3 regions of the Dongia sp. P2_B8 genome follow, and region 3 is predicted to be linked to each of the others. Evidence: riboswitches for the same ligand, from Rfam matches in the RefSeq annotation. Region 3 holds a riboswitch; each other region holds the start of a gene.
What was found. Region 3 has a riboswitch for S-adenosylmethionine ahead of AC1DWZ_RS09635 (homoserine O-succinyltransferase). Riboswitches for the same ligand answer to the same signal wherever they lie in the genome.
Positions count from the first base shown of each region.

Region 1: it holds a riboswitch for S-adenosylmethionine, as region 3 does, so the genes downstream of both, metZ (O-succinylhomoserine sulfhydrylase) here and AC1DWZ_RS09635 (homoserine O-succinyltransferase) in region 3, are expected to answer to the same signal.
Region 2: it holds a riboswitch for S-adenosylmethionine, as region 3 does, so the genes downstream of both, AC1DWZ_RS13785 (OsmC family protein) here and AC1DWZ_RS09635 (homoserine O-succinyltransferase) in region 3, are expected to answer to the same signal.

Region 1 covers NZ_JBFUDM010000003.1:1,198,723-1,205,479, reverse strand. The annotation lists gene AC1DWZ_RS13205 (methylmalonyl-CoA mutase family protein) at 1-193, opposite strand, end outside; gene AC1DWZ_RS13200 (GFA family protein) at 310-720, opposite strand; gene metZ (O-succinylhomoserine sulfhydrylase) at 851-2,047, opposite strand; SAM riboswitch at 2,138-2,212, opposite strand; gene AC1DWZ_RS13190 (YjgN family protein) at 2,370-3,527, shown strand; gene AC1DWZ_RS13185 (YjgN family protein) at 3,558-4,727, shown strand; gene AC1DWZ_RS13180 (M48 family metallopeptidase) at 4,877-5,956, shown strand; gene AC1DWZ_RS13175 (hypothetical protein) at 6,011-6,487, shown strand; gene AC1DWZ_RS13170 (hypothetical protein) at 6,519-6,757, shown strand, end outside.
Region 2 covers NZ_JBFUDM010000003.1:1,333,144-1,339,900, reverse strand. The annotation lists gene AC1DWZ_RS13790 (enoyl-CoA hydratase/isomerase family protein) at 114-1,139, opposite strand; SAM riboswitch at 1,233-1,308, shown strand; gene AC1DWZ_RS13785 (OsmC family protein) at 1,484-1,954, shown strand; gene AC1DWZ_RS13780 (O-acetylhomoserine aminocarboxypropyltransferase/cysteine synthase family protein) at 1,979-3,292, shown strand; gene AC1DWZ_RS13775 (hypothetical protein) at 3,448-3,666, shown strand; gene AC1DWZ_RS13770 (hypothetical protein) at 3,725-3,943, shown strand; gene hemB (porphobilinogen synthase) at 4,035-5,069, shown strand; gene blaOXA (class D beta-lactamase) at 5,125-5,907, opposite strand; gene AC1DWZ_RS13755 (YheT family hydrolase) at 6,035-6,757, opposite strand, start outside.
Region 3 covers NZ_JBFUDM010000003.1:425,848-432,604, reverse strand. The annotation lists gene AC1DWZ_RS09645 (NAD-glutamate dehydrogenase) at 1-315, shown strand, start outside; gene AC1DWZ_RS09640 (LysE family translocator) at 443-1,060, opposite strand; SAM riboswitch at 1,280-1,357, shown strand; gene AC1DWZ_RS09635 (homoserine O-succinyltransferase) at 1,421-2,338, shown strand; gene pheA (chorismate mutase) at 2,672-3,601, shown strand; gene AC1DWZ_RS09625 (pyridoxal phosphate-dependent aminotransferase) at 3,633-4,733, shown strand; gene AC1DWZ_RS09620 (prephenate/arogenate dehydrogenase family protein) at 4,730-5,614, shown strand; gene AC1DWZ_RS09615 (chorismate mutase) at 5,623-5,949, shown strand; gene AC1DWZ_RS09610 (PDC sensor domain-containing protein) at 6,134-6,718, shown strand.

The DNA of each region.
Region 1 (6,757 bases), 770 kb from region 3:
TGCCGACCTCACCCTTGGCCAGTGGGTGGTCGGAATCGTAGCCGGTCTGGGTCGGCAGATCGAAGGCAACGCTGAGCCCCGTCTGCCCGCGCTTGAGGTTGGTGCGGTAGAGTTCGTTGGAGGCCGTGGCCGAGGAATGGCCCGAATAGGTCCGAAACAGCCAGGGCTGTTCCTTGTTCGCCGATTTGCTCATGCCGCTCCCCGCCCAGTTCAGGTCTTTTGTGCGCCGCAATATAGAGGGATTTCGGGGGAAGGCGCAAGATCAGGCCGAAAGGCGGCATTTATTTGTAATATTATTAGCGATCGTGGCTATTGGTGGTCGTGAGGCGCGTCTTTCGCCCAGTGCGGTAGACCGTCATCGATCTTCAGCCAGGACACGCGATCGGACGTCCAGCCGTGCCCGGTCGGAATGAGGCCGGATGCATCGTCCAGCGTTCCCAGCAGGATACCGATGGTATCGCCGCCGCTCATGTATACAGACGATCCGCAATCGACGCAGAAATGCCGCTGATAAAGGGGCGATGATTGAAAGCCCCTGGCCGTGCCGTGCAGGATCTCAAACTGCCGCACCGGCACCTGTGCCCAGGCCGTCACCGGCGCCCCGCTCCAGCGCTGGCACATCTTGCAATGACAATAATCGACGACAGCGCCCGCAGGATCGATGCGATACCGAAAGGCGCCGCACAGGCAATGGCCGGTGAGAAAGATGCCAGATATCATTACATCTCCGTCCAATCCCCTCTCCTTTCAAGGGGAGGGTTAGGGTGGGGGCATAGGCGAGAATTGTGGCAGAACGGGACCGAAACCGGCCCCCACCCTGGCCCTCCCCCTGAAGGGAAAGGGAGAAGCTCTACACTGCCTTCAACGCATTGAGCACATCATCGGCAAGATCGTCCGCATGCTCAAGCCCCACGGAGAGGCGGATAAGCCCCTCGTCGATCCCCTGTTTCGCGCGCTGCTCCACGGTGAGCCGCTGATGCGTGGTGGTCGCCGGATGCGTCGCCAGCGATTTGGAATCACCGAGATTGTTGGAGATCAGCACCAGCTCCAACGCATTCAGGAATTTGAACGCCGCAGCCTTCCCGCCGGCAAGGCTAAGCGACAGCATCGTGCCGCCAGCACTCATCTGCCGCTTGGCGAGCTCATATTGCGGGAACCCTTCGAGCGTCGGATAGTTCACCTGCGCCAACTTGCCATGGCCCTTGAGCGCCCGGGCGATCTTGAGCGAGCTCTCACTCTGCTTGGCGACGCGCAGGTCCAGCGTCTCCAGACCCTTGAGCAGGATCCAGGCATTCATCGGGCTCAAGCTCGGCCCGGTATGGCGGATGAAGGGCTGCAGCGTCTCGTTGATGTACTTCTCGGAGCCCAGCACAATGCCGCCCAGGCACCGCCCCTGCCCATCGATATGCTTGGTCGCCGAATAGACCACGACATCGGCACCCAGTTGCAGCGGCTGCTGCAGCAAGGGTGTGGCGAACACGTTGTCGACCACCACAGTGGCACCGGCCTTGTGCGCAAGGTCGGCAACCGCCTTCAGATCGACGAGGCGCAGGCCCGGATTGCTTGGCGTCTCAAGGAACACGGCCTTGGTCGGCTTGCTCAGCGCCTGTTTCCATTGCTCAAGATCGCGGCCATCGACGAATTCGGTCACCACGCCCCATTTCGGGAGTATTTCGGCAAGAATGAACTGGCACGAGCCGAACAAGGCATCAGACGCCACGATGCGGTCGCCGGCCTTCACCAGGCTGGCCAACGACGCGAACACCGCCGCCATGCCGGATGAGGTGGCGCGCGCCGCTTCCGCGCCTTCGATCGCCGCCATGCGCTGCTCGAACATCGCCACGGTGGGATTGCCGAAACGCGAATAGACAAAGCGCGGCTGACTGTTGTCGAAAGCAGCCTCCGCCTCCTCCGCCGTCTCATAGACATAGCCGGAGGTCATGTAGATCGTCTCCGACGTCTCCTTGAACTGGCTGCGCGTCTGGCCCGCATGCACCAGCTTCGTGGCCGCGTTCCAACTGGCCTTGATATTCCGTGTCACCGTCATGATCGCCTCGTCCTGGACTGGCCCGCGCACCATCACTGGCATGCGGGCAATAAAAAACCCCGACCGATAAGGCCGAGGCTCGGGCGCCCTTGGGCGCTGTCCTGGACCTTTTAGCGTTTGATTTAACGTGGCCGCAATCCGGCACAAATCACCACGGAGCCCGGCCATATTACCGAGCGTCGGCCGATGTTAAGCCATGACTGAGGCCCGCCTGTCAAGCGGGGGGCGCACAATCCGCTCATCCCTGTTCATCACTGGCACACTTGAGCACCAAACTTACTTTTGCTATCTTTCGCTGCAATGCAATGAGTGGGGAAATCATTTGCCTATCGACCAGTCGTTTGCCGCCGATCCGTCTTTGCGGGTGGCAGCCTCACCGCCGGCAATTCTTGCAAAGCCCCACCGTGTCGACGTCAGCAGCCTGCCCGCCATCCAGCGCGTGCAATATGACGGAGCATTGAGCGAACTCGCCCGGCTCTTTTATATCAATCTCGGCCTGTCGCTCTTGACCCTCGGCTTCTATCGCTTCTGGGGCAAGACCGAGATTCGCCGGTACCTCTGGTCACACACGACTGTGCTGGGCGAACGGCTGGAATATCTGGGCACTGGCCGCGAACTACTGATCGGCTTTTTGAAAACCATCGGCTTTGTCGCGATCCTGCTGGCGGTCAACCATTTCCTGCCTGAGATTCTTGATCTGGAAACGCCCATCGGCATCGCAGCTTGGGTGGCGAGCCTCGCGAGTTTCGGCCTGCTATACCTCGCGGCACAATTTGCTGCGCAACGCTATCGCCTCACCCGCACGGCCTGGTGCGGCATCCGCGGCGGCATGGACGGTTCCGCCTGGGCCTACGCTTTCAAGACCGGCGCGCTCTTTATCCCAGCTGCCGCCATCGGCCTCCTGGTCCCATGGTGGCGCATGTCATGTCTTGACCGCCGCGTTGCTGCAAGCCGGCTCGGCAACATGCGCGCTTACCTTGGCGGCGGCCGCAGCGTCTGCTTCTGGTCATTCATGCTGGGCAGCGCGTTGCTCGGCGCGACACAGTCGGGCCTTGATCCGGCGATCGACAAGATCTCGCATCTGCCGCTGGACCAGACCATGCTGGAGGCCCTCACCCTGCTCTGCGCGGGCGTCACGATCCTGATCCTCGTGCCCATCACCTTCGCCGTCTACTTCGCCAACATGCAGCAGGAATTCTTCAACCATCTGCAAATGGGTGACCTGCGCGTTGGTCAGTTGAGCTTCACCAGCGCTGTCACGCCGCTGGCCATGACCTTGCAGCTGGGCTCGGCCGTCATCCTGCTGGTTGGATCGTTGGGCCTCGCCTGGCCACTGGTCATTCATCGCTGGATCAAATTCACGGCCAACAATATCGGCATCTTCGGCAGCATTGATACCGCCGCACTCAAACAGGCCACCGATGTCATGCCGAAAGCCAGCGAAGGTTTGCTCGAAGCACTCGATCCCGGCATTCTCTGATCAACCGACAATATAAGCGAGGACGATACCTTGACCGACGATCTGAGCACGACACAAGCCTCTTTCGGCCGCGCCACAGGCGTGGAAGTACGGACTCGTTTCGTCTATGACGGGCGCCTTGGCCAACTCTATTGGATTTTCATCAAGAACATTCTGCTGATGTTCATAACCCTCAGCATCTGGCGCTTCTGGGGCAAGACACGCGTGCGTCGCTATCTTTGGGCACATACGTCCTTGAGCGGCGACCGCTTCGAATATACCGGCACCGGTGGCGAACTGTTTATCGGCTTCATCATCGTCATGGTGGTTTACGTCATCGGCTTGATCGCCATTACCGCCCTTAGCGTTGCCGTCGGGCCGGAATCTCCGTTCCTCATCGTCCCAAAATACGGCCTGGGTATCGTCATTCTCTATCTGACCTTCGTCGCCCAATATGCGGCACAGCGCTATCGACTGACTCGCACACTTTGGCGCGGCATCCGTGGCGGCATGACCGGTTCGGCGTGGACGTGGGGCTTCAAAGGCCTGTGGTTCTCAATCCTCTCTCTGCTCTCTTTGACTCTGGCCTGGCCCTGGACGCAAATGCGTCTCCTCGACGACCGCCTCAACAATTCATATTTTGGCGACGCGAAAGCGAGCATCGAAACCTCGTCCCGCACGCTCTACATCCCCTACATTCTTGGCACGATCACCTTCTTTGCCGTCACGGGCATCGTTGGATATTTCGGCTACAATTATCTGATGACAAATTATGGCGATGCGCTGCGGGAAATATTCACGCCTATCGAAAATCCCGAAGACCGAGAGCATATGGACGAATACGGCGCAGCGTTCGCAGCCCTCTATACCATTGTCCTGGGCGGCTACCTCGCCATTATCGTGGTCTCCATTCTGGCGTACGCGGCCTACTACGTCGCTTTGCTGCGGGAAGTCGCCAATAAGCTGAGCCTGGGCGGTTTGCGCTTTGCAACCTCTCTGACCATCGGGCGGTTTATCGGCCGCTATCTCGTCAATCTGCTGATCATCGTCTTTACCCTCGGCTTGGGCTTGCCGATCGCCATCCACCGCACCATGTTGTTCCTGACACGAAATATCGAGGTGATCGGCGAAATCGACGGCTCCGAGATCACACACGCCGATCTGCCCCGGCCGAAATTTGGCGAAGGCCTGTTGGAAGCGTTCGATCCGGGGATAATGTAGGAGGCTACGAGGAATACGCCCTCTCCCTTAAGGGGGAGGGCCGGGATGGGGAGCGCATTCAGTTTCGATCTCGCATAATCGTCACCCACGGGCCCCACCTAACCTCCCCCTGAAGGGGAGATGGATTTAGATGAGATAAGAGGATTATCTTGCCCGAAGATCGCTATTACGATGGCCATACCGCCACCGCTCACCGTGCCCTGATCGCGTTGACCGGCAAGAACCTCGTCATCTCGACCATGGAGATCGCGGAACTGGCGCGCTGGCCGGTTGCCGACATGCGCGTCATCGACGCCAACAAGGTGACCGGAGCCATCAATTTCGGCCGCGTCAGCGACCCGGTGCCGCGCCTTGTTCTCCTCGATTCGCAGCAGCGCCAGGCATTGCTCGCCGCACACCCGCATCTGCGCGACTGGAAGACCCGCGCCATCAAGCGTGGCTGGTCAGTCGGCGGCGCCTGGACATTGGCCGGCCTGCTTATTGCCACCGGCACTTATTTCGGCTGGCGGGACGGCAGCGCCTATCTTGCGCAATTCGTCCCGAAAATCTGGGAACAGCGCCTCGGCGCCCATATCTACAAGGCCCTCACCAAGAATCTCACCGTCTGCGAGAATCCTGACGGCAAGGCAGCGATGCGCGCCTTGGTGGATCGCCTCGCGCCTGCCAATCTCAAGAAGGATTCCGCCCTCAAGCAGGATGGCGTCACCATCGACGTCATTGACATCAAGCTGCCAAATGCGCTGGCCTTGCCGGGGGATCACGTGCTGGTGACCAGCGGTCTCATCGATCTTTCGACCTCACCCGACATGCTGTCCGGCGTCGTGGCGCATGAATTGGGACATCTCGACCTGCGCCATCCCACGCAAGGGGCCATCAGCAATCTCGGCATCAGTGCTACCGTCAGCATCATCTTAGGTGGCTCCAGCGCCGGCGATCTGGCGACGCTGGTGACGGTCCTTTCCTATTCACGCAAGATGGAACATGAAGCCGATGTCCGTGGCCTCGAACTCCTGAAGACAGCCGGCCTCCGCGCCGATGGCATGGCCGCTTTCTTCAAGGTGATGGAAGAGGACAGCAAGAAAAGCGGCGAAGGACTCATCCCCGACTGGTTGCAAAGCCACCCCGGCCTCTCCGAACGCGCCGACTACACCAAGGCCGACAGCACCGGCAACAGCGCCATGACCGACGCCGACTGGCAGAAGGTGAAGCAGATCTGCAAGACGAAGTGAAAGACTCCGCAGTGATCTCGATCATATTGCGCAACCCCATTGAGGGCGATCGGAATGACGACACGGGCAACTGCCACGTTCACAGACACTCAGTCAGGCAAGAAGAGTTCGGCGCAGATCAACCTTGTTGAGTCGACTCTTGAAGTTAGAGTGATGGGGCAAGACAAAATCCTGTACTGGCCCGTGGCCGAAGTCGAAAGCCCTGGCCCCAACAGCTATCTGTCGCAGACCATCCGACATAAATCGGCGCCGTTTCACGAACTCAAACTCGACAGTACCTTTCTCTACGACAACCTCGCAGAGCGCGCCCCGGGCATTGCAGTACGGCGCGAGCTGGTGCCAGATCTTACGCGCGACTGGAAGGCGCACGAGAAGATGTGGCAATCCCTATCGCTTAACCGATGGCGCTCCCTCTGGACCGGTTCGCAAGTACAGCAGGATAGTTATCGCCATCTCATGCACGACAATGCAACACGCCTGGGCATTCTCGTTGTTGTCGTGATCGGCATAGCCTTGTCGGTCTTTTGGTGAATGGCGGCGTGCTGACATGCGCTGCCAGACCATGACCAGCGCCATCCTCTTCAACAGCATGCGCGGTTCCGGACGTGAGGTTCGCCTCACATTTGCAAAAGCTGGGATTGAAATTGCCAGTGCGAATGATGAACCGATAGCTGTCTGGCCCTACATGGCTCTTTCCCGTGTGCCAAGCGACCTGGCTGATGGCATAGAAGTCCGGCTTGCTCATGATGAGATCCTGACACTGAGGATCTTTGACGATGCATCCTCTGCGACTTTGGTGGC
Region 2 (6,757 bases), 910 kb from region 3:
TCTCAAGCTAGCTGCCCATCGTAAAGCAATGGTTAATCCCGCGCCAGTCCGCTAAACGGCCGATCCGGCATTTTCCCGGCGGTCCGGGCATTTAGCCACGCCCGGGCCAGCTTTTAATGGGCCTGTACCGCCCAATCCTTGACCCCCGGGACCGGGGCAAAGCAGGCCTCGACCATCGCCGGGGTGACGGAAGCAAGGTCCGCCGGCCGCCATTTGGGGGCATGGTCCTTGTCGATCAGCTGGGCACGGACGCCCTCGAAAAAGTCATGGCCGGCCATGAAATGCTGGGACAGCCGGAACTCGGTCTTGAGCACGTCAGCAAGCTTCTGGCCGCGCGCCCGGGTCAGATGGGCGAACGTCACCCGAAGGCTCATCGGCGAGAAGCTGCCCAGCGCCTTCAGTGTTTCCACCGCCCAGCTATCGCGCCGTGCGGCGAGCACGGTCATGATTTCATCAAGCGTGTTCAGGCTGAAGACACGCTCAATGTCGGGCAGCATCTGCTCGATCCCCGCGGTATCGACCCGCAGATTGAGCGCATCCAGCGTATCGATGCCGATTTCAGCCACACGCGCACTGGCCACGAAATGCCGGGCAAGGCCGATGCGGACGATTCCAGGCCCGCGCAGTGCCAGGCCGACCAGGCCCAGCGCCAATCCCAGCGCCGGGGTGCAGCGATTGAGGAAATGCCCGGCACCCACATCCGGAAACAGGCCAATGCGGCATTCCGGCATGGCAAAGACGGTTTTGTGGGTCACCACGGGATGCGAGCAGTTGAAGGCAATCCCTGCCCCGCCGCCCATGACGACGCCATCCATCACCGCGATGATCGGCTTGGCATACGTCGCCAGGCGGTGGTTGAGTGTGTATTCGCGGCGGTAGAAATCCTCGAGCATCCCGAGATCACCGCGCTGCTTGGCTGCATGCACGGCCTTGATATCGCCACCCGCACAGAACGCCTTGTCGCCGGCGCCGGTGATGATGATGGCCTTGATATCTACGCGCATTTCCCAGGCCGCCAGCTGGGCGGCGATGGCGTCGATCATGTCGAGCGTCAGCGCGTTCATCGCCTGGGGGCGGTTGAGCACGATCCGGCCATGGCCATTCTCGATGGAAAACAGGACGTCTTGAAATTCGCTCATGATCCGGCCGGCTGCTGGGGAAAGGGGCGGGACTCATCGGCCATGTGAGCCGCCTCGTCAAGCCAACTTGACAACCCACCCCACCCCGGATCATTCTCCGGCCGCGCCGATTTGAAGCTCAGCTTGCGGGCGCGTTATAAATGCAGCTAAAGCGCGGTTTCGGCATGAAACCTGTGTTTTGGCTGCCCGCCCGTCCCTGACGCGGCGGGTTTTGTCGTTTTGGCCCGGTCCACCAGCAACGGACCCGCGGGATTTGAGGGGCAGCTTGCACCGCGTCACCAAGAGCTAAAGCGCTGTATTGCCTTGGCCCCGGGCGGATCTACTGCCTTGAGGAGGCTTTTGCGATGACCACCCCGACCGACACCACGATTCCCCAGCTGCAGGACGAAATCCGGCGCAGCCCACATTGCGCCCAGGTCACCCTGAAAGCGCGCGCCGGTGCAGAGGTCGACCATGCCAGGCGGCCGGAACTCGACCATGTGCAACGGGTCCTGGAAGCCCTGGCAGGCAGCCTTGCCGCCAGCTACCGCCGGTTTGCCGCCGCCCTGGACATCCCGCTCAATAATGTTGAAATCCGCATCGAAGCGGGCTTGGATCTCAATGGCATCGCCGCAGCGGCCGAGGGTGTGCGACCCGGCCCAAGCAATGTCCGCGCAGAGGCGCGATTGTCCAGCCCGGCAGATATCTACGCTTTGGAGCGCCTGCGCATCACAGTCGAACGGCATGATCCCGTGTTGGATCTGCTCAGAAACGTCACGCCCACCCGGCTTGAGATTTCCATAAATTTACGGGACAATAATTCACTAGCTGCCTGACAAGTCACACATCGGAGACGTGAAATGACCATTAGCAAACATCCCGAAACGATCGTGCTCCACGCTGGCCACCGCCGCGACAGCGCCACCAATGCGGTGGCTGTGCCGATCTACCAGACGACGTCCTATCAGTTCGATGATTCAGCGCATGCAGCCGACCTCTTTGGCCTGAAGCGCTTTGGCAACATCTATACCCGCATCATGAACCCGACCACCGCGGTGCTCGAAGAGCGCCTGGCGGCACTCGAAGGTGGCGTGGCGGCACTTGCGGTCTCCTCAGGCCAGGCGGCCTCGGCCTTTGCGATCCAGAACATCGCCAAGGTCGGCGACAATATCGTCTCCTCGACCGATCTTTATGGCGGTACCTGGAATCTCTTTGCCAACACGCTGAAGGACCAGGGCATCGAAGTCCGCTTCGTCGATCCCAAAGACCCGGAAGCCTTCGCCAAGGCCACCGACGCCAAGACCCGCGCCTATTACGCCGAGACCCTGCCCAACCCGAAGCTGCGCGTCTTCCCGATCAAGGAGGTAGCCGATATCGGCCGCAAACTCGGCGTGCCGCTGATCATGGATAATACGGCAGCGCCGATCCTCTGCCGGCCGTTCGATCATGGTGCTGCGATCGTTGTCTATTCGACCACGAAATATATCGGCGGCCACGGCACCTCGATCGGCGGTGCGATCGTCGATGGCGGCAATTTCGATTGGGAGGCCAATGCCGCACGCTTCCCCGGCCTCAACCAGCCGGACCCATCCTATCATGGTGCCGTCTGGACTCAGGCTGTGAAGCCGCTCGGCCCTATCGCCTATATCATCAAGGCGCGTGTCACCCTGCTGCGCGATCTTGGCTCGGCGATGAGCCCCTTCAACGCCTTCCTGTTCATCCAGGGTCTGGAAACGCTGCCGCTGCGCATGCGCGAGCATGTGAAGAACACGCAGGCCGTGGCCGATTATCTCAACGGCCATCCGGCGGTGACCAAGGTCATCCATCCCAGCCGCGCCACCGGCGAAGACAAGCGCCGGGCCGATGCCTATTTGAAAGGCGGCTATGGCGGGCTCGTCGGGTTCGAGATCAAGGGCGGCCTCGATGCCGGCCGTCGCTTCATCGATTCACTGAAGCTGCTCTATCACGTCGCCAATATCGGCGATGCGCGGAGCCTTGCCATCCATCCGGCCTCGACCACGCACTCGCAGCTCAATCCCGACGAGCAGATCGCCAGCGGCGTCTCGGACAGCTATGTGCGCCTCGCCATCGGCATTGAGCATATCGACGACATTCTGGCCGATATTACCCAGGCCCTGGATGCAGCAAGCGGCACCGCAAAGGCCGCGGAGTAAGACTCCACCCATATCCCCGGGCTGGCTGCCACCGGCCCGGGGATAGCTGGGGATGTTGGTGCAAAAGGGCGGTTTCTGCCCCGATTCGCGCGATTAGACTCGCTAGTTGGGTGCATTGCAGCGTATATGCGCGATCAACCTTGAAAGGTGCGATCATGCGTTACGATATCTATCGGCGCGATAATTTGATGCTGGTGTTCGAATCCGGCAAGCCACCCTCAGACATGAACCTCAGCGGCTGGAAAAGGCTGCATATGGGGGTAAATACTCAGGTCCTGGCCCACAGCACCAAGCCCATCAGCCAGATCGACCGGGAAATCACCCAGAACGGCATGACGACAGTGGCCGTCAAGCATGTCGCCAGGCCAATGTAATAGGGCCAATGTGATGGCGCCGGTCTGAAACCCGGGCTTGATCCCGTAAGGAACGAACATGCTGTACGACATCTATCGGCGAAACGCCGAATACATGGTTTTCCCGACCCAGGCCCAGCCTGCCAGCTTCGACGCCAAGAAGGATAAGTGGAAGCTGCAGCAACAGGGCGCCCCGGAACGGCTGATCGTTTCGCTGGGCAAGCCCTTGGCCCAGATCCAGGCCGACATTGCCAAAACCGGCTTCTCGCAGATCAGGGACCGCCTGCAGCGCGCGTAAGCGGTCCGCCGGCTGCGGCGTGTCGTCCATTGCGCTGAGGGCTGCGCCGTTGTATCCGACGGTATCCCCATAGCGACCGAGCAGCCGCCAGATGACTGAGCACAGCCACGACAGCCACGCCAAGCGCCAGCCCTTCGGCCAGTTCCCGCGCATCCGGATGCGCCGCAACCGGCAGGAGGATTGGTCGCGCAGGCTGGTCGCGGAAAATGCCCTCACTGCCAACGATCTCATCTGGCCGGTCTTCGTCAAGGAAGGCGGCCCGGCCCGCGAAGCTGTCCCCTCCATGCCCGGAGTCGACCGGCTGACCATCCCAGCCCTGCTGAAAGCCGCCGAGAAGGCAGCGAAGCTCGGCATTCCGGTCATGGCCCTCTTTCCCGTCGTTCCGAAAGACAAAAAGACGCCAGGAGCCGAGGAAGCCTATCGCGCCGACAATCTGTGCAACCGGGCGGTGGCCGCTCTCAAGAAGGCAGTGCCGGAGGTCGGGATCCTCTGCGACGTCGCCCTCGATCCCTATACCGACCATGGCCATGACGGGCTGATGAAGGGCGGCGAGATCCTCAACGATGAAACGATTGACGTGCTCATCCGCCAAAGCATCGCGCAGGCCGAAGCCGGCGTCGATATCGTGGGCCCCTCCGACATGATGGATGGCCGCATTGGCCGCGTGCGCGATGCGCTCGACGCCGCGGGCTTCCAGCGTGTGAAGATCATGTCCTATGCCGCCAAATATGCCAGCGGCTTCTATGGCCCGTTCCGCGACGCGGTCGGTTCGAAATCGTCACTCGGCAAAGGCGACAAGCGAACCTACCAGATGGACAGCGCCAATGGCGACGAGGCGCTGCGTGAATGCGCGCTCGATGTCGCCGAGGGCGCCGACATGCTGATGGTGAAACCCGGCCTGCCCTATCTCGACATCATCTGGCGCGTAAAGGAGGCCTTCAAGATGCCGACCTTCGCCTACCAGGTGTCCGGCGAATATTCGATGATCAAGGCCGCGGCACAGAATGGCTGGCTCGACAATGACCGTGTCGTCCTCGAGAGCCTGCTCTGCTTCAAGCGCGCTGGCGCCGACGGCATCCTCACCTATTCCGCCATCGAGATGGCGGAGCGGTTGGCAAAGAGTTGAACGTATCCCATTTCGTCATCCCCGGGCTTGAGGGGATGACGAGATAGAGGGTGCCCTACAACCCGTTCAGCTCGCCCGGCAACAGCTTCAGCAGTTCCGCCTTCGCGCGCATGCCGGCAAAAGTCTCTTGCTTCTTCTGATCTTCGATGAGGTGCACGAAGATGATCTTGCGTGCACCCTTCTCCGCCCAGCCGACATACCAGCCAAGTTGGCGCTTCTGCTGATCCGCCGTGCCATCGGCATTGGTCAGAAAACTGGTTCCGGTCTTGCCGGAGACGATCCAGCCATTCGCCAATGTGGTTTTGGGCATGGCCTCATAGGTCATGTCATAGGCCTTATCCGACACGCCCAATTTGCGATTGAGCAGTTTATCGAGAAACTGCGCCTGCTCGAGCGGCGAGATTTTCAAGGATGATCTCAGCCACGCATTGGTGAGTCCATTACTCTTACCGGGATCACCAATGAGATCCTTATTGCCGTAATCGAAAGCGTCGACATAGCTCTGGAAGCGCGCCACCCCCAGCTTCTTGGTCAGTTCCTGGCTATACCAGACCACGGACTTGTCGAGCCAGTAACGTGGCGTGACGGTCGTTTTCCAATTCTCCATCCAATCCGCATAACCCTGCTTAAACGGCCAGGCCGGGTTTTCAGCATCGACCAGGATACCGGAATCAAACCCCATCACCGCCAGAGCCACTTTGAACGTCGATGCCGGCGTCACCGCTCTATCGCAATCGCCGGTCCGTGACAGCACTGCGCCGCCTGCAGCATCTACCAGCAATGAACAGCCGCCATCTGCCTGCGCAGATGCCGCCGCGATGAAACCCGCCAGCGACAAGGCTGCCGCGACCGCAAACTTTTTGAACAAATTCGTCCCCTCGAAAAATAGTGCGAAGGGCGCCATCGATAGTGAGAGGTCTGGGCAAAATTAAGGCGAGAACAGGACGAACGCGTGTTCAGTGCGTCTAGTGCCTGAGGACATCCAGGAAGCGCAGGATTGCCATATCGTACCACGGCCGGTCGAGGCCCAGGCCATGGAACCCGACATGGCCGCCGGAGACCGGCAGCTTCAACTGCAGATAGGGATTGTCATCCCACTTCACCTGGCCGTAGGAGGCGACTGGAATCCATGGATCATCCGATGCATGGATGATCATGGTCGGCACGCGTACACCACCCAGCCGACGCGAAGCTGAGCATTCGGCATAATATTCCTCGGCATCACGATAGCCATTCTCCGGCGCCACGATGCGATTGTCATATTCGGTGATGGTGCGGATATCCTTCGCGGCAAGGCCACGCTCGGTGCGCATGCCGTCGATGAGATGAGCGTGATAAAGCCGGTTGCGCTTCGAGGTGATGCAATGCGCCGTGGCCCGGAGATCGATCGGCGCCGAGATGCTGACGGCGCCCAGCAGATCGGCAGCGGCAGCCCCTTCCGCCTCGCCCAGATACTTCAGCAGCACATTGCCGCCCAGCGAAAAGCCGACCGCAAGCACGCCATGGCGCTTGACCTTCGCATCTATGCCAGCCAGCGCCGATGCGATGTCCTCGCTACGCCCGGCATGATAGGTCGCCTTGGCAAAGTCGCGGCCGGGGCCGGCACCACGCAAATTTAGCCGCATGACAGGATAGCCCGCCGCCAGCAGATGGCTGGCACTGACGCGAATATAATAGCTGTCCTCGCT
Region 3 (6,757 bases):
GCCATCGGCGACCAGTTCAACATCGACTGGCTGCGGACAGGGGCGAAGGGATTGATCGGCGACAGCCATTGGCAGCGCCTCGCGGTGTTTGCCATCGTCGACGATCTCAACACCCATCAGCGTGATCTGACGGTTGCGGTCCTCGCCAACGATCTGGGGCTCACCGGTGAAAAGGCGATCGACGGCTGGAAAGCCGGCCGCACCGCCGCCCTGCCACGCGCCGAGGCCCTGTTCACCGATCTGCGCCAGGTCGGCAAACTGGAGCTCGCCATGCTGGCGGTCGCCAACCGCGCGCTTCGGAGCCTGCTGGATTAAAGCGAAACGCCCCTCACCCCAACCCCTCTCCCCGTAAGAACGGGGAGAGGGGCTTTATACCGAGCTTGCTCGAAACTCCCTCGCCCCGCTTGCGGGGAGAGGGTCGGGGTGAGGGGACTTTCGTTCCCTAAACCTTCGCCGAACTGAAGATGAGCCGCAGCCCCAGCCCTGCCATCACGGCCCCGGCGATGCGGTCGATCCAGCCCTTGGCGCGAAGATAGGCCGCACGCGGTTTGGCCGTCGAGAAGGCGAGTGCCACGGCCGAATACCAGCCGCCTTCCACCAGGAACAGCAGGCCCGGCAGCAGGATCATCGTGCCGGTCGAGGGATTGGACGGCAGCAAGGCTGCAAAGACGCTGCTGTAGAAAATCACGGTCTTCGGGTTGCTGAGCTGCGTCGCCAGCGCCAGCAGGAAAGTGCGGAATACGCCGCTCCGCGATGGATCTGCCATCGCCGCCTGCAAGGGCTGCCTGGCGCCCCGCCACAGCTGGTAGCCGAGATAGACGAGATAGGCGCCACCACCGATCTTGAATCCCATATAGAGCCATTCGACCTGCATGAAGAGCGCCTGCAAGCCGATGACGGCAAGTGTTGCCAGGATCATTCCGCCCAACCCCATGCCGAGTGCCGATGCCAGCCCATGGTGCCGCGATTGCGAAAGAGAAATGCGTGCCACCAGCAGAAAACTGGGACCGCCCGGGGATGACGAACTTGAGAATACCCTGCCAACACCATCTGCGGCCAACTAAACAAAGCCGTCATCCCCGGGCTTGACCCGGGGATCCACTCTTGCAACAGCCTGACTGACCCGCCCCGCTTCCTTGGCAAAAACATGCCGGCTCGCCTGGCAAATTCACCCTCGTTATGCGGCAAAACGCCCCACAACATGCGTGAAACGCTACCCTGGGCGGCCGTCAAAGCCTGATAAATCGTATTGTAGCTTGGGTGCCGCATCGGTTAAATAGAAGCATTCCGTGGTGATTTGGCCGGCCGGCTTGCAGCCACGTAAAAAAACTCGCTAAAGGGCCGCCCGAGATTTTCAAAAGTGGAATCTCAAGGCTGCGGACCCAGGGCGAGCCATTTGCCGATTTTTGGGTGACCGCACATGCCGATCAAGATTGCCGACAAGCTCCCTGCCTTCCAGGCCCTCCAGAACGAGGGCGTGCGCGTGATGACCGAGACAGCGGCAATCCGCCAGGACATCCGCCCGCTGCAGATCGGCCTGCTCAACCTGATGCCGAACAAGATCAAGACCGAGTTGCAGATCGCGCGCCTGCTCGGCGCCACCCCCCTGCAGATCGATCTCTCCTTGATCCGCATCGGCAACCATGCCGCCAAGAACACGGCGGAAGACCATCTGCGGACTTTCTATCAGACCTGGGAGAATGCGCGGCATCGCAAATTCGACGGCTTCATCATCACCGGCACGCCGGTCGAGACGATCCCCTACGAAGACGTGACCTATTGGCCGGAGATGCAGCAGATCTTCGACTGGACCACGACCAACGCGCATTCGACGATCAATGTTTGCTGGGGTGCCATGGCGGCACTTTACCATTTCCACGGCGTACCGAAGCATCAGTTGCCGGAAAAGGCGTTCGGTGTCTATCGCCAGAAGATCATGAAGCCGTCGTCACCCTTCCTGATCGGATTCTCGGATGATTTCGTGATACCGATCTCGCGCTGGGCCGAAATCAGAACCGCCGACGTGGCGGCGTGCCCGGATGTCGACGTGCTGGCCTATTCCGACGAGAAAGGTGTCTGCATCGCCCAGAGTCGCGGCGCGCGCCGTCTCCACGTGCTCGATCACATGGAATATGATGCGACCTCCCTCGGCGATGAATATGCGCGCGACATCAACGCCAATGTCCCGATCAAGCTGCCGCACGACTATTTCCCTGCCGATGATGCCGCACGGCCGCCGCTTAACCGCTGGCGCCCGCATGCGCATCTCTTCTTCTCGAACTGGATCAACGAGATCTATCAGACGACACCCTTCGAGATCGAGAAGGTCGGCCAGTAAGGGGCCGCAGCGGTGGCGGAGCCACCACCGGCCCGGCGGCAGCGCTGGAAACCCGGGAAGGAACCATGGCCGGAAGATTGAAATCTGTCCGCCAATCTTCCAAAATCCGGCTCTTGGGGGCTCGGATTTCCCGCCTGACAGCGCCCCTCCAGGCTCCAGGGCAGGAAACCCAGCACAGGGGCCCCTGGCAATGGCTTCTTTCAAGGTTTTCTTTGCTTTTCGGGCGCTTGGCGGCTATCACTTGGCCGCGGCCGGGCCCCGTCTGAATGACCGTTGGCTAGGCCGTTTCTCAGTTCTTGGAAACAATTTGGGCCTTGGAAGTGGTTTAGGGGTATGCAGGGGTCGGATGGCATCGGGGATGAGCTGGTCCAGCTGCGGCATAAGATCGATGCGATCGACAGCCAGCTGCACGATCTGCTCATGCAGCGGACGGAACTGGCCGTTGCGGTGGGCGCCACCAAGGCAGCGCGCCAGCCGCTGACCGGCGAATCGCCCGCGGAAGGCGCCAAGTTCATGCGCCCGGCCCGCGAGGCCAAGATCCTGCGCCGCCTCATTGCGCGCCACAAAGGCAAGCTGCCCAAGGCCGTCATCGTGCGCATGTGGCGCGAAATGATCTCCGCCCTCCTCCAGGTCGAAGGCCCTTTTGTGGTCGCGGTCTATGCCCCGCAGGCCCATCCCGGTTTCTGGGACCTGGCGCGCGATCATTATGGCAGCCAGGTCAAGCTCCTCACCTTCAGCCGCGTCGACCGCGCCTTGAGCGCCGTCATGGACGGATCCGCCACGGTCGCTGTCCTGCCCTTCCCGCGCGAGGATGACAACGACCCCTGGTGGCGGCGCCTGATGGGCTCGGCCCAGCTGCCCCATGTCGTGGCCCGCTTGCCCTTTGGCGATCCCGGCAACCAGCGCAACCCGGATCTCCAGGCCCTCGTCGTCGGCCGCTCGCCCACCGAACCCACCGACCGCGACCATTCATTGATCGTGCTTGAAGCCCCGGAACCGGTCAGCCGCTCCAGCCTGCGCCAGGCCCTGGCCGGTGTCGGGCTTGAGACCAGCTTCATCCATGGCGGGCGCGATCAACTGGGCCGCGATCAGCTGGGCCCGGACCTCAACCTCATCGAGGTTGCGGGCTATGTGGCCGAGGCCGATCCGCGCCTGACCCTGGTCGCCAGCGGCCTCGGCAAGGATGCCAAGCTGCACACGATCGGCTCCTATGCCGAACCCCTGACCAAGGCCGAGCTCAGCGACGAACCGAGCGGCCACTAACACAGACGCAACGCGCCTTGGAGCCCAGATCATGACCTTGACCGTTCGCCCCGGAATTCTCGACATCGCCGCCTATGTGCCGGGCGAGCATGATCTGCCGGGATCGGGGCCGATCTACAAGATGTCGTCGAACGAGAGCGCCCTGGGCGCCAGCCGCCTCGCCATGGAAGCCTATGCCAAGGGCGCCATGGAGATGCACCGCTATCCGGACGGCGCCAGCATGGCGCTCCGCACGGCCCTGGCGGCGCAAGTGGGCGGCAAGCCGGAAGAGATCATCTGCGGCACCGGCTCCGACGATATTCTGGTGCTGCTGACCCGCGCCTATGCGGGTCCTGGCGACGAGGTTCTCTATTCGCGCCACGGCTTCCTCATCTATCCGATCGCTGCGCAATCGGTGGGTGCGATCCCCGTCGCGGCACCGGAGAAGAACCTCACCACCGATGTCGATGCGCTGTTGGCGGCCGTGACGCCCAAGACCAGGATCTGCTTCGTCGCCAACCCGAACAACCCGACCGGCAGCTATATCCCGGCTGCCGAGATGAAGCGGCTGCGCGATGGGCTGCCGGAGAATGTGCTCCTCGTCATCGACGCGGCCTACGCCGAATATGTCGACAAGCCGGACTACAGCAACGGTGCCGAGCTGGTGAAGACACATGACAATGTCCTCATGTCCTGCACCTTCTCCAAGATCTACGGCCTGGCGGCACTCCGCCTCGGCTGGGCCTATGGCAACAAAAGCATCATGGACGTGCTGCACCGTATCCGCGGCGTGTTCAACGTGCCGGCGCCCGCGCAATTGGCCGGCATCGCGGGCCTTGCCGACACCGACCATGTCGCACGGTCGAAGGCGCACAACGATTATTGGCTGCCCTGGTTCGTAAACGAGGTGAAGCGCATCGGCCTTCACCCCTATCCCAGCGTCGGCAACTTCCTGCTGGTGCGCTTCCCCTCCGATCCCAAGCTCAATGCCGATGCAGCCGAGAAATTCCTGAAATCCCGCCGCATCCTGGTGCGCAAGATGGGCGCCTATGGCCTGCCCGACTGCCTGCGCATCACCATCGCCGAGGAAGCCGCCGTGAAGGCCTGCGCCATTGCGCTGGGTGACTTTGTCCAGGCGGCGGCCACACAATGACCAAGCAACCTCTCTTTGGGCGCGTCGCCCTCATCGGCATCGGCCTCATCGGCTCGTCCCTGGCCCGCGCCATCGCCGCCGCCGATCTTGCCGGCGAGATTTCGATCTTTGATGCCTCGGCCGAAGCCCGCGACGCCGCCCGCGAGCTGAAGCTCGGCCTGGTGTCGGATGATGTTGCGAGCGCGGTCAGAGGCGCCGACCTCGTCATCCTGGCGACACCGATCGGCACCTATGCCGATTTGGGTGCCGCCATTGCCCCTCATCTGAAGTCGGGCGCCATCCTCAGCGATGTGGGTTCGGTCAAGCAGGCGGTGATCCGCGATCTCGGCCCCCATGTGCCGGAAGGTGTGCATTTCATCCCCGGGCACCCGATTGCCGGCACCGAACATTCGGGCCCTCGCGCCGGGTTTGCCGAACTCTTCAAGGGTCGCTGGTGCATCATCACGCCATTGCCAGGTGCTGACACTGCGGCCGTCGATCGCTTGCACAAATTATGGTCCGGCATCGGCAGCATGGTTGAGAGCATGGAGCCCGGCCATCACGACCAGGTGCTGGCCATCACCTCGCACTTGCCCCACCTCATCGCCTATACCATCGTCGACACGGCGACCAATCTCGAGGAATCGACGCAGTCGGAAGTGATCAAATTCTCGGCCTCCGGTTTCCGCGACTTCACGCGTATTGCGGCCTCCGACCCCACCATGTGGCGCGACGTCTTCTTGAACAACCGCGAAGCGGTCCTGGAAATCCTCGGGCGCTTCACCGAGGACCTCACGGCCCTGCAGCGCGCCATCCGCTGGGGCGAAGGCGATAAATTGTTCGAGGTCTTCACCCGCACTCGCGCCGTCCGCCGCGGCATCATCGACGCCAAGCAGGCGTGAGTGCTGTGATGGAGAAAGTCCGGAACAGGCGCAAAACCTGCAACGACATGTCGGACGTCCGCGACGCCATCGACGCACTCGACCGCGAGATCGTGGCGCTGCTGGCCGACCGGCTGCATTTCATCGGCGAAGCGGCGCGCATCAAGCCGCGGCGCGATCAGGTTCGCGATGAGCCCCGTGTCGAAGATGTCATCGCCAAGGTGCGTGCAGCGGCCGTGGCAAGCGGCATGGATCCGGATTTCATCGAGCCCATCTATCGCGCTCTGGTCGAACGCTCGATCGCTCACGAACTGGATCTGTTCGACCGGCGCGACGCGTTGAAGAAAGCGCGCTAGTCCGCTCTTCCGTTTCCTCCGCTTTTCCATTTGCAATTGGTAATCATTCCAAGCCGCGCGTGCTTAACGCGCGCTTAATCATCTCATGCCTACGCTTCAGGACTTGGGCTCGATCAGCGCGATCCGGCCCAGGACAGGAAAATCCATGCGCACGCCGCGCGAAAACGTAGATGTGAGGAAATCCATGCTTAGGAAAATCGTTCTATGCGCCGCCTTCGTCGCCGCCGCTGGTACCAGCGCATGGGCGGATGATGCGGAAACAAAAGCCAAGGCCGAAGCGTTTGCCAAGAGCGACATCGCGCAGTGGGCCGCCGATCCTACGATCGTTGCTGCCGTCGAAGCCGCCAACGCCGAACACGCGGCTCTTGACCAGGCCAAGATCGATGCACTCGATGCGCAGTGGAAAGCCGAAGTCGGCGCCGCTGCCCACCCCTTGATCGATTCCGTGGTCAACGCCGCCGTGTCTGCCAAGCTCAAGGAAAAATGCACCGGCTCCAACGGCCTCGTCACCGAAATGATCCTGATGGACAATAAGGGTCTCAATGTCGGCGTGTGCGACGCCACCAGCGACTATTGGCAAGGCGACGAAGGCAAGTTCCAGAAGAGCTTCGGCGCCGGTGCCGGCGCTGTCTTCGCCGACGATGTCGAGCAGGACGAATCGACCCAACGCTTCCAGCTGCAGACCAGTATCACCGTGGTCGATGCCAGCGGTGCGCCCATCGGCGCCCTCACCGTCGGTCTCGATGCCGAAGGTCTGATGGCCCAATAACGCCTTGTTACCCGGCCGGCGCTGATTACAGTGCCGGCC